One region of the Solibacillus ferritrahens genome, then DNA from elsewhere that is predicted to be linked to it. Evidence: riboswitches for the same ligand, from Rfam matches in the RefSeq annotation. Region 1 holds a riboswitch; the other holds the start of a gene.
The links. A riboswitch is a leader RNA that binds a small molecule or an ion and turns the genes downstream of it on or off. The one in region 1 is predicted to bind glycine.

Region 1 (5,856 bases):
AACATTATGAAACGGCAAATCAATATGACGAAGATCTACATTCTGCTATTAACTGGATGCGCACATGTTATCAGAATAAAGATTTTACTCAATTAGAAAAGCTATTCCATCGGTATGAGGAACAGCTATTTTCAATCCAGCACCATATTTATCAGCGAAAACTTTTACAATATGCGATTCAGAACGAGCATATCATTCAAGGTCTAAAAGAGTTGGAAGAACAGGCTTTTCATCATTTTAATGAAGAGCAGTACTATGCGTTAACCCTTTTTTATGCCCCTCTATGGGGACAGTTTTATGAACAACTCCATGCCTATAAGCATGCTAGTCAATGTTATAAACAAGCTTTATTTGCAAGTGAAAAAGTACGACAACGAATGAGTAGCTAGGAGGGTGAATGTATGGAGTTAAGAAAAGAGTATTTTTATTTATGGTTTGGATTTGGCGTATCCAAGTTAGGGAGTTGGATTTATTTAATCGCGCTTAATCTAACGGTTTGGCATTTAACAGAGTCGCCTGCAGCCGTTGCAGGAATTTATATCATTGGTCCAATTGCCCGAATCCTTTGCAGCTTTTTTGCCGGCTCCATTGTAGACCGGTCCAATAAAAGGACGATTCTCATATTCAGTGATTTATCCCGTGCAGGTATTGTTTGTTTGATGCCTTTACTTACGGACATTTGGCTCATTTACTGCTTCATATTCCTTGCAAATATCGCAGTATGTTTTTCAAATCCTAGCAGTACATATATGATTACAAAGCTTGTACAGCCAAATGATCGTCTACGCTTCAACTCTATTAACGCTATGCTAGGCTCCGGAAGCTTTATGATTGGACCTGCTTTAAGTGGTGTAATCATTGCCTTTAGCAGTACTTCTACTGCGATGTGGATAAACGCATGCATGCTTCTTTTTAGTGCATGGATGATGTACTTACTGCCAAATGTTCAAGGCGAAATAACGAAATTATTGAAGACGATTACCCCTGCCGTTATTCGGGATGACTTTTATGTGGTCTGGAAATTTATACGAGAGAAAAAGGAAATTTTATACTTTTTTGTTTTATATTCAACCGCTCTTATGATCTGTTATTCACTTGATTCACAGGAAATGTCGTTTTTAAAGGATTTTCATAAAGTGTCTGATACTGCATACGGCATAATTGTTGGACTAACAGGAATTGGTGCCATCGTTGGTGGATTTATGGCTGCAAAATATGTCAAAAAACTATCGCTCATTTCATATATAGGAGCAGGCTTTTCATTAACTTTAGTATGCTATTTTGTGTTTTATTTTTCATCGAATCTGATTTTGGCCATCGCTTCTTTTATTTTACTAGGATTATTCATGGCATTTAGTAATGCGGGCTATGCAACTTTTTATCAGCAGACGATTCCAACTGAAATTATGGGCCGGTTTGGCAGTACATTAGGTTTAATCGAAAGTGTGATGCAAATATTGCTGACCTTGCTCATTGGTTTTTTAGCTGAACTCTATTCAATCCAGCTCATAACAAGTTTATTTGCTTTTATTGGCGTACTAATCGCCTGCTTTGTGTATGTTTATTTAATTAGAAATTCATTATTATTCGTACAGGAGGAGTTACAATGATCACTTATGAGGCCCTCTGTTTTTGCTGTAAAAAGCCCTTTCTATTGGTGGAAGGGACAACAAAATACCAAAAGTATAAACGGAATATGCGTGGCAAGTTTTCCTGTGACAGCTGCGACGTTAAAATCCATATGGAGGCAAGAAAGCACATGATGAGTAAACTAAAGTAGTTGAGATATTCGCCAGTTTTAAGCGGATATTCGCCAGTTCGATGGGAATATTCGCCAGTTCTATGCAGGTATTCGCCACTTCCCTTTATATATTCGACACTTTTTCTCTCTTAATCGTCACTCTTCATTTGATATTCGCCACTTTGGCCACGATATTCGTCAATTAATAAAAAAGGAGGCGCCTCGCAAATGCGGAGCGCCTTCCTTATATTTATTTTTTCCGAAATGCGTATAAAACAAATAGCATAATAAACCATAATGGCGTCAGCATAAGAGAAGTTCTTGTAGCCTCTGAAATCGCCATAATAATTAATAGAAATACGAAAAATGCTAAAACCACATAGTTCACAAACGGCGTTAATGGTGCTTTAAATATCGATTTCGCATGCAAATCCGGGTGGCGCTTTTTATAAATGATATGCGAGATTAAAATAATGCTCCACACCCAAATAAAGCAAATCGCACTGATTGTCGTTACAATACTAAAGGCATCATCCGGCATCAGATAGCTGAGCAGTGCACCAATTGATACGACTACTGAAGAAAATAATAACCCGTTTTGTGGAACGGCATTTTTATTTAATTTACCGAACGATTTCGGAGCCTGTTTCCCTTTACTTAAACTAAACAGCATACGGCTCGTTGAAAACATCCCGCTATTTCCTGCAGAGGCAGCTGATGTTAACACGACAAAATTAATAAGTCCTGCCGCAATCGGAATACCGACCAAAGCAAATACTTGAACGAACGGTGAGCTTGTCGCACTTAACGTATCCCATGGGTTAATCGTTAAAATAACGAATAGCGCACCTACGTAAAACAGTAATATACGGATCGGTATTTTATTAATGGCCGATGGTATATTTTTTTGCGGATTTTCCGTTTCAGCAGCTGCTACCCCGACTAATTCCACTCCAACAAATGCAAAGACAACCATTTGGAAAGCCATAAGGAAGCCAAATGCTCCGTTCGGGAATAAACCGCCATGCTCCCACAGATTAGACACTGCCACTTTCCCAGCATCTGTTTCAAATCCAATGATGAGCAATACAATCCCTATTGCAATAAGTGCGATGATGGTAACGATTTTGATAAGAGCAAACCAAAATTCCAGTTCACCGAATAATTTTACAGTCAGTAAATTTAAGATAAGTAAGACTACTAAACAGGCAATGGCCGGCACCCATTGCGGGATATCAAACCAGTATTGTGTATACATTCCGACCGCTATAATATCTGCCATGGCCGTCATAATCCAGCAGAACCAATATGTCCAGCCAGTAACGTACCCTGCCCAATCTCCTAAATATTCAGTAGCGAACTCCGTGAATGAAGCATAGCCCCCTTTTGATAATAGGAGCTCTCCAAGTGCCCGCATGACGAAAAATAAAGCTATTCCTACGATTAAATACCCGATGATTATTGATGGTCCTGCAAGTGAGATCGCTTTTCCTGATCCTAAAAATAGCCCTGTACCGATTGTTCCGCCAATCGCAATTAGTTGTACATGCCGATTTTTAAGATCGCGCTTGAGTTCATGTTGTTCCAAAACGAATTCCTCCAAAGGATAAGTATTTTGTCTGCCACAAGGACAGCGCAAAATAATAGGTAAATGTTCGCGGTTCATCCAATCATGTTTTCTGAAAATTAAAAAAGGAACTGATAATTCACCAGTTCCTGTAGATAAGAATAATAACGTCCCTTATTATTCCTGTCTTCTGTCCTTTTGCCTGAGATAATGAACCCTTCGGCGACGCGGTACACGCGCTCTCTCCAGAAACTGCTCCCGTCAGTAGTGCTATCCACGACGATCTTCGCTTGATATGTATGTAATTAATCCCTATTTGTTGTCGGCAACCTCCAACTCCAAACAGGTCGCTCACGATACTATTATTGTACAATAATTAATACTAACAACTATTTTGAGTGGATACAATGGTTAGAAGATAAAATTAAATTGAAACAAGCAATTTATCAATGTTTCCACTAAAATGTAAACCTATTACAGAATTTTCATCCTTAAAAAAGTATCCCACTGAAAATAATGAATATTTCATTTTCAGTGGGATATCTAAAAAACCACTCCATTAATCGATTTTAATAGTCGATTAGTTGAGTGGTTTTACTCGTTCAAATAGGAATATATGTTCTATTTATAGTGCTCGTCAAATAAAAGTAGTATTTACTCGTTTTTCATATTATTAGTATATCAAATTTTTTTATTAAAGTCTATATTTCCCATATTTTTAAATCTAAAATAAACCCATCGGCCGAAATAAATCAATGAGGTATTATATGGTTAAAAAAAATATATGGACACGCAATTTAAAGGTAAGACTTTGTGGAGAAACAATCTTTAATTTATTTTATTGGATGTATTTTCCCTTCATTGCGATTTACTTTAGTCAATCATTGGGGTTGGCTTGGGCAGGTGCACTGATGATGGTTCCACCCGTTCTCAGCCTAATTACCGGACTCATAGGAGGTTCATTTGCAGATAGATTTGGACGAAAAAGAGTGATGCTATGGGGCGTAGGTATTCAGTTTACTATGTTTATTCTATTCGCTATGTCTAGTATAATTTGGCTCGATTATTTTGCTTTTTTAGGAATTACAATAGGTAAGGGTCTTTATAAACCGGCAAGTGATGCGATGGTTGCAGATACAGTTTCAGCAGAATATAGAAAAGAAGTATTTGCCACATTTTTAACAGGAAGTAATTTAGGGGCAGTTATAGGTCCTATCTTAGGTGCATGGTTATTTTTTGATTACCGTGATTTGCTGCTATGGAGCTGCGCTATTGTACTGATGGTTTTCTTTTTATTTATCTATTTTTGGTTAGAAGAAACGCTAACTTGGACTTCAAATGAAGGTTTATTTTCACCAATAAAACAATTAAAAGACTACGTTATAATACTAAAGGACAATAAATTTTCTTATTATTTATTGGCAGGAATTTTCTCTGTTATTGCGATTATGCAATTAGATTTATACTTATCAGTTTATATTTACGATTACGTACCAAATCAGACAATCGTCTCATTTATAAACTTCGAGCTTTCCAGTAAAGACGTATTAGGTTATATGTTAGGACTAAATGGTATTTTATTTGTACTATTTGTTCTACCTATTACCAAATGGTTAAAAGGTTGGAGCGATAAGCAAGTGTTTATTTTAAGCTGTCTATTAGCAGGCTTTGGTATGTTTGCAGTGGGTTTTACAACAAATATATGGATCTTGTTATTTCTAACAATTATATTTACTTTTGGTGAAATTGTAAGAGCGCCTGTTCTATACAATTTTGTGAGTGAATATGCCCCCGAAAATGCAAGAGGACAGTATATGGCTGCATCCAACATGCAATTTACAATTGGACGTTTGTTGGCACCATTCACAGTTATTTTAGCGGCCTTTTTTGGACCACTAATTATTTTCAGTATTATTTTACTATGTGCGTTTATCAGTCTAGTTTTTTATATCAAGCTTTATTGAAGAGAGAGATTAACAATCCCTTTGAAATATTGTTGTGTTATTCTTTTGGAGCTTTTCTTTTAAATTAATTATAAAGAAATGAGATTTGGATAAGATTTTCACCAATACAAAAAACTCTCACCTAAATCGTATATTAAGTGAGAGTCTATTTTTTAATGTAAGTCTAATACAATTGGGTCAATTTGTTTGAATTTCTTTACAGGAGACGGCACTAATTTTAAATTAGATGGTATTTGTTCAAAATTTTCAAACTCGTATATATAAGTGCTACGACCTTTAATATATTTATGATCTCCTCTATTTAAACCGATTAAACGATTGTTATGCTCGATATACCAATATCTTGGCACCCTTTCAGGTTTACCCTCTGTAGATATTTTCACATTCATAGACCCTTTATCTATTTCTACCGAATCTATTGCATACGTCACGTCATTATATTGAAATGTTTGTAGTTGCGACGTATTCACATCCGTTTCAAATAAATCGAAAACATAGGCTTCCATTCGCAGCACTTCAAATGTTGATGGGGTCGTATACTTAGGAACAGATGTTGTATAAATCCTTTCACCTAATATTTCTGT
Region 2 (5,856 bases), on a different contig from region 1:
TTGATTATTTCCATACTGATTTTAGTGACAATTCCGAATGTATCAAAACATTTTGCATCAATAGATGAAAAAGGCTGCGATGCCTATATTTTAATGCTTCAAGGACAAGTCGAAGCTTATAAGTTAAATCATAAGGAATACCCAAGCTCCGTTGCTGACTTAATAGAAGAGAGCTATGTGATGGAAGAAGATTTAAGATGCCCGGATAATACGAAAATTCTAATAGAGAATGGCAAAGTGATTGCTCCTACTTCGAGCAGTTGACCGGTAATAACGATGAAGTTAAAAGTGAAATCAGTTCTAACGAATGAAAAAGGATTTACTTTAATGGAAATGCTCGTTGTTCTCTCGATTTTTTTAGTTGTAAGTACAGCAATTCTCCTTTTTTCACATAAACCATTTTTAGATTATACAGAAAAACAATTAATGAATCAAAATGAGCTATTAATAAGAATGACGCAATTGATTTCTATCGAAAAAGAAAATCCACATAGTTTTGAAATCGTCAATTGTCGTAGAATTCGTATAAAAGAAAGGAATAAAGAGGGCGTTATATATGAACAGATGGTACCTAATCACATTGAAATATTCATAACCACCCCGAACTCAAGGCTTATCTTTAATACGGAAGGAAATACGAATGCGTTTGGGCGGATTATGTACCATTTTGAAAATGTGAGCTATCAATACTCTGTAAATATTGGGAAAGCAAGAATTTTAGAAAAGGAGGTTTTTCATGACACAGGGAGGCCTAACGCTTGTGGAAACACTTTTAGCAGTCGTCATTCTATTTTTCCTGACTTCAACAATAATTCCCCTTACTTATAATATGAAACAGCAGATAGCCGATCAAAAATTGAAGACCCATGCTGCTGAGGTCGCCTTTATTGGTGCGTTAAAGTATAAGAGATACGGGCAATCTGACGGTATTCAGGAAATCGACCAAACCGTTTTTCATTGGACCTATGACGGCCAGTATGTTTGTGTATTGTTCGATAAGAACGGTATGGAAGAGGAGAAATGCATATGAGGCGAGCTCGGTTAAATGAGTCAGGATTTACACTGTTGGAGAGTTTATTTCAGTTAACGGTTTTCGGTTTGTTCGCCTCGATCAGTTTACTAATCCTAATCTGGGTACATGATATCCAACAAATAAAGAAGATGAAGAATGAAGTGAATTGGGAGTTTTTTGTCTACGACCTGCATCAATACAATATGAATTCGATATCCGGAAAATTGTATAATTCCAGTACACTTCAGCTTGAAATGTTAAATGATCCAAAAGACCGGTTATTTGTCTTTGATAAATCAGAGTTGCATCTGCGGAAAAGGTCTAATAAAGGGGGGAATGAGATTCTATTGCCATTTGTTGATAAATGGCATCTAGAAGGAGTGGGCAATGATCTAAAAATGAAAGTGGTGATGCAGGATGGAACGGAAAGAGAAAGATCCCTCGTGTTACCATTGGGTCCGAAATGAAAAAGGGGCATTATTTATGCTAGCAATTCTATTATTATTCGTCGTTACTGGATCTGCCATTTTATATTCAAATGCGTATTTTGCACAATTAAAATTTTATAATTCATTGGAATCTATTTACGTTCGTGCTACGATAAACATACTAAATACTCAATGAAGTTTCGACTTCTTTCAACAATTGTCTCTCGCCTCCAAAAATAGAGGCGGTTGGCAGTATAAATTTCAAATGAAGGAAGTTAATATCTCAGCAATTATTAAAAAGTGGGTAAGAAATACTTAAGGTGAGAGTCACGAAAGCATTGGTAATGGGAAGTAATAAGTAACACATACAAAACTGCATTTTCACATTTAAGTATACTACCTTTTTTGATATATTGAAGTTGAGGTGCTATGGAAAAGTAGTTCGTAATTAGAAGAAGGTGAACAGCATGCGAAAAATATATTTAGTTGGATTTATGGGATGCGGAAAAAGTGCGATTGGCAGAAGATTAAGCTATTACTTAAAGATGCCCTATTATGATATGGACCATGAAATCGTTCGACAACAAGGAATGACAATTCCGGAAATCTTCGAACAATACGGGGAAGCACATTTTCGAAAAATAGAGACGGAATTTTTAAAAAAATTCCGTGATGAAGCATGCATTATTTCAACAGGCGGTGGGGTAGCTGTTAATGGAGAAAATCGGAAAATTATGCGGAGAACAGGGCTCGTCTTTTTCCTGGACGCCAAATTTGAAGATATTTATATGCGAATTCGTAATGATAAAAATCGTCCCATTGTACAAACTTCATCAGAACAAGAGTTAGAAGAACTGTACCATAGCCGTAGAAAGGCTTATCGAGAAGCGAGCCATATACAAGTACTGACTGTAGGAAGATCATTAAGACAAATAGTTGAATACATTGCTTTCCAAGTAAATAGACTTAAAAGCGAATGATTATTTAATAAAAACCAATAACGTTCGCTTATTAAGTAAAATTAAAAAAAGATTGCGTTTTCAATACATTCAATGTTAGGATATTGCTAAGAGTACAGTAAATTTAAATTAGTTGAAAAACTAGCGCGGATGATGATACGGGGAGAGAACGTGATGTCACGTCGCCGAAGGAGCAAATAGCGCTGCTATGAATCTCTCAGGCAAAAAGACTCGTATTTGACGCAACTCTGGAGAGCGCTGTTATAGTACAAGTTACTGGCAGCCACCAAAGGGGAAAGCCTAAAATGTGATAGCGTATCAAATTTAGGTGTAACTTTCAGGTGCAAGGACAGAGAATCTCATTAAAAGGGATTCCTCTGTCTTTTTTTATGGAAAAAAACGTTTTCTAAAAAAGGCAGCTAGCTGTACCGCACATTGTAATATTCATTCCCCATAACAATTTTAAAAAGGTTAAAACATAAAACTTTAAGGAGGAAATGACATGACAAATGAATTAAAACGTACTCCACTATTTGATGAATACGCAAAATATGGTGGGAAAACAATTGACTTTGGTGGGTGGGAATTACCTGTACAATTTTCTTCTATAAAAGAAGAACATGATGCAGTCCGTAACCGTGCTGGTCTTTTTGATGTTTCACATATGGGGGAAATTTTTGTAGAAGGCACAGATGCATTATCATATTTACAAAAAATGCTGACGAATGATATCTCCAAAATAGTAGTTGGTGGAGCACAATACAGTGCACTTTGCTATGAAGATGGCGGAGTTGTAGATGATTTATTAACATATCGTTTAGCAGATGAACGATATTTACTATGTGTCAATGCCTCTAATATTGAAAAGGACTTCGAATGGTTGCAAAAACATGTAGAAGGCAATGTTACAGTAACAAACGCTTCCGATAAATATGCTCAAATTGCACTCCAAGGTCCATTAGCAGAGGAATTGCTACAAACGTTAACGACGGAAGACTTGGCAGCGATTAAATATTTCAAATTCAAAGACAATGTGGATGTAGCTGGACAATCGGTACTTGTATCTCGCTCCGGCTATACAGGTGAAGATGGATTTGAAATTTACGGTACACCGGAAGCTATTATCGAACTTTGGAATAAAATTTTGGATGCAGGTAAGGACAAAGGTGTTATTGCAGCAGGATTAGGTGCCCGCGATACATTACGATTTGAAGCATGCCTCCCATTATACGGTCAGGAACTTTCTAAAGATATTAACCCACTTGAAGCTGGGATTGGGTTTGCAGTGAAATTAGCTAAAGAGCCACAATTTATTGGACAACAAGCATTAATTGACCAAAAAGAAAAAGGTCTAGCTCGTAAATCAGTAGGTATTGAGATGATAGATAAAGGGATTCCACGTACTGGATATAAAGTATTCAAAGATGGGGTAGAAATTGGAGAAGTTACAACTGGTACGCAATCTCCGATGACAAAACGCAACATCGGTTTAGCTTTAATTGACGCAAAATTCGCTGAAGTCGGAACTGAGTTGGAAGTTGAAATTCGTAAAAATAGAGCTAAAGCTGTAATTGTGGAAAAACCGTTTTATAAACGTACAAAATAATACTTTTGAAAAGAGGGTTAACAATGAAACATCGTTATTTACCAATGACGGAACAAGATAAGCAAGAAATGTTAGATCGCGTCGGAGTTGCAACAATCGATGAACTTTTTGCAGATATCCCAGAAAAAGTTCGCTTCCAAGGAAACTATAATATTAAACCTGCTAAATCAGAAGCAGCTTTAATGAAGGAATTATTGCAACTAGCAGGCAAAAATAAAGATACTGCCAGCAATGTATCGTTTTTAGGTGCAGGTGTTTATAATCACTACAAGCCGGTAATTGTCGATCATGTTATTTCCCGTTCAGAGTTTTATACAGCCTATACACCATACCAACCAGAAATTTCCCAAGGCGAGCTACAAGCGATTTTTGAGTTCCAAACAATGATCGCTGAACTTACAGGTATGGATATCGCGAACTCCTCTATGTATGATGGTGGAACAGCATTGGCGGAGGCAGGAATGCTTGCAGCAGGTCATACTCGCCGTAAAAAACTATTAGTCTCTGGAGCAGTACACCCAGAGTATAAAGATGTTGTAACGATGTATGCATATGGTCAATCAATTGATGTTGTAACGATTCCAACAAAAGACGGTGTAACAGATGTTGAAGCGTTAAAAGGATTAATTGATGAACAAACAGCTGGCGTTATTGTGCAATATCCAAACTTCTTCGGGCAAATTGAAAACTTACAGCCTCTTGCAGATATCACACATGAAGCAAAAGGATTATTTATCGTGTCGGCAAACCCATTAGCACTTGGGGTATTAACACCTCCAGGGAAATTAGGAGCGGACATTACAGTTGGCGACGCACAGCCATTCGGTATTTCGGAAGCATTCGGTGGTCCACACTGCGGTTATTTCGCAGTTACGACTAAATTAATGCGTAAAGTACCAGGTCGTTTAGTTGGGGAAACAGTGGACCAAGATGGACGTCGTGGTTACGTATTGACATTACAAGCACGTGAACAGCATATTCGTCGTGATAAAGCGACATCAAATATTTGCTCAAATCAAGCGTTACTTGCACTTGCTTCTTCAGTTGCAATGACAGCACTTGGAAAACAGGGTATGCAAGAAATGGCAAAACAAAATATCGTGAAAACACGTTATGCAAAAAACGCCTTTGAAGCAGCTGGCTTCGAAGTTGTATATAAAGGTGCACACTTCAATGAAATCGTAGTAAATACAAAACATAACGTAACACAATTAAATAAAGCGTTAATTGAAAAAGGTATCATCGGAGGATTTGATTTAGGGCGAGTTTACCCGGAATTGGAAAACCACGCACTAATCGCTGTTACTGAAATACGTACAAAAGAAGAAATTGATGCACTAGTTGCAGAAATGGGGGCTTATAATGAATAACGAAAACCAAACACTCATTTTCGAAATTACAAAACCAGGCCGTATCGGTTATAACTTAGAGCCACTGGATGTTCCTAATTTTGATCTTGAGGAGCTTATTCCATCAAATTTAGTACGTCAAGAAGCAGCTGAACTACCTGAAGTTTCTGAATTGGACATTATGCGTCACTATACAGCACTTTCCCGCCGTAACCACGGTGTGGATTCAGGGTTCTATCCATTAGGTTCTTGTACAATGAAATACAATCCAAAAATTAACGAAACAGTTGCACGTTTTTCTGGTTTCGCTAATATTCATCCATTACAGGATGAGTCAACAGTTCAAGGTGCAATGGAATTACTGTACGATTTACAAACATCCCTACAGGAAATTACAGGTATGGATGAAGTAACGCTACAACCTGCAGCAGGTGCACATGGTGAATGGACAGCGCTGATGATGATTCGTGCATTCCATGAGGCCAATGGTGAAGGACACCGA

Region 2: it holds a riboswitch for glycine, as region 1 does, so the genes downstream of both, gcvT (glycine cleavage system aminomethyltransferase GcvT) here and SNE38_RS04920 (amino acid permease) in region 1, are expected to answer to the same signal.

The regions. Positions count from the first base shown of each region.
Region 1 is NZ_JAXCLE010000003.1:180,502-186,357, reverse strand. Features, by position in the region: gene SNE38_RS04930 (helix-turn-helix transcriptional regulator) at 1-389, shown strand, start outside; gene SNE38_RS04925 (MFS transporter) at 402-1,610, shown strand; gene SNE38_RS04920 (amino acid permease) at 1,992-3,329, opposite strand; glycine riboswitch at 3,489-3,567, opposite strand; gene SNE38_RS04915 (MDR family MFS transporter) at 4,076-5,272, shown strand; gene SNE38_RS04910 (anti-sigma factor family protein) at 5,425-5,856, opposite strand, start outside.
Region 2 is NZ_JAXCLE010000015.1:3,501-9,356, forward strand. Features, by position in the region: gene comGC (competence type IV pilus major pilin ComGC) at 1-264, shown strand, start outside; gene SNE38_RS19310 (prepilin-type N-terminal cleavage/methylation domain-containing protein) at 277-828, shown strand; gene SNE38_RS14130 (pilus assembly FimT family protein) at 737-1,030, shown strand; gene comGF (competence type IV pilus minor pilin ComGF) at 1,027-1,479, shown strand; gene SNE38_RS14140 (hypothetical protein) at 1,496-1,636, shown strand; gene SNE38_RS14145 (shikimate kinase) at 1,908-2,420, shown strand; glycine riboswitch at 2,550-2,642, shown strand; gene gcvT (glycine cleavage system aminomethyltransferase GcvT) at 2,902-4,005, shown strand; gene gcvPA (aminomethyl-transferring glycine dehydrogenase subunit GcvPA) at 4,029-5,375, shown strand; gene gcvPB (aminomethyl-transferring glycine dehydrogenase subunit GcvPB) at 5,368-5,856, shown strand, end outside.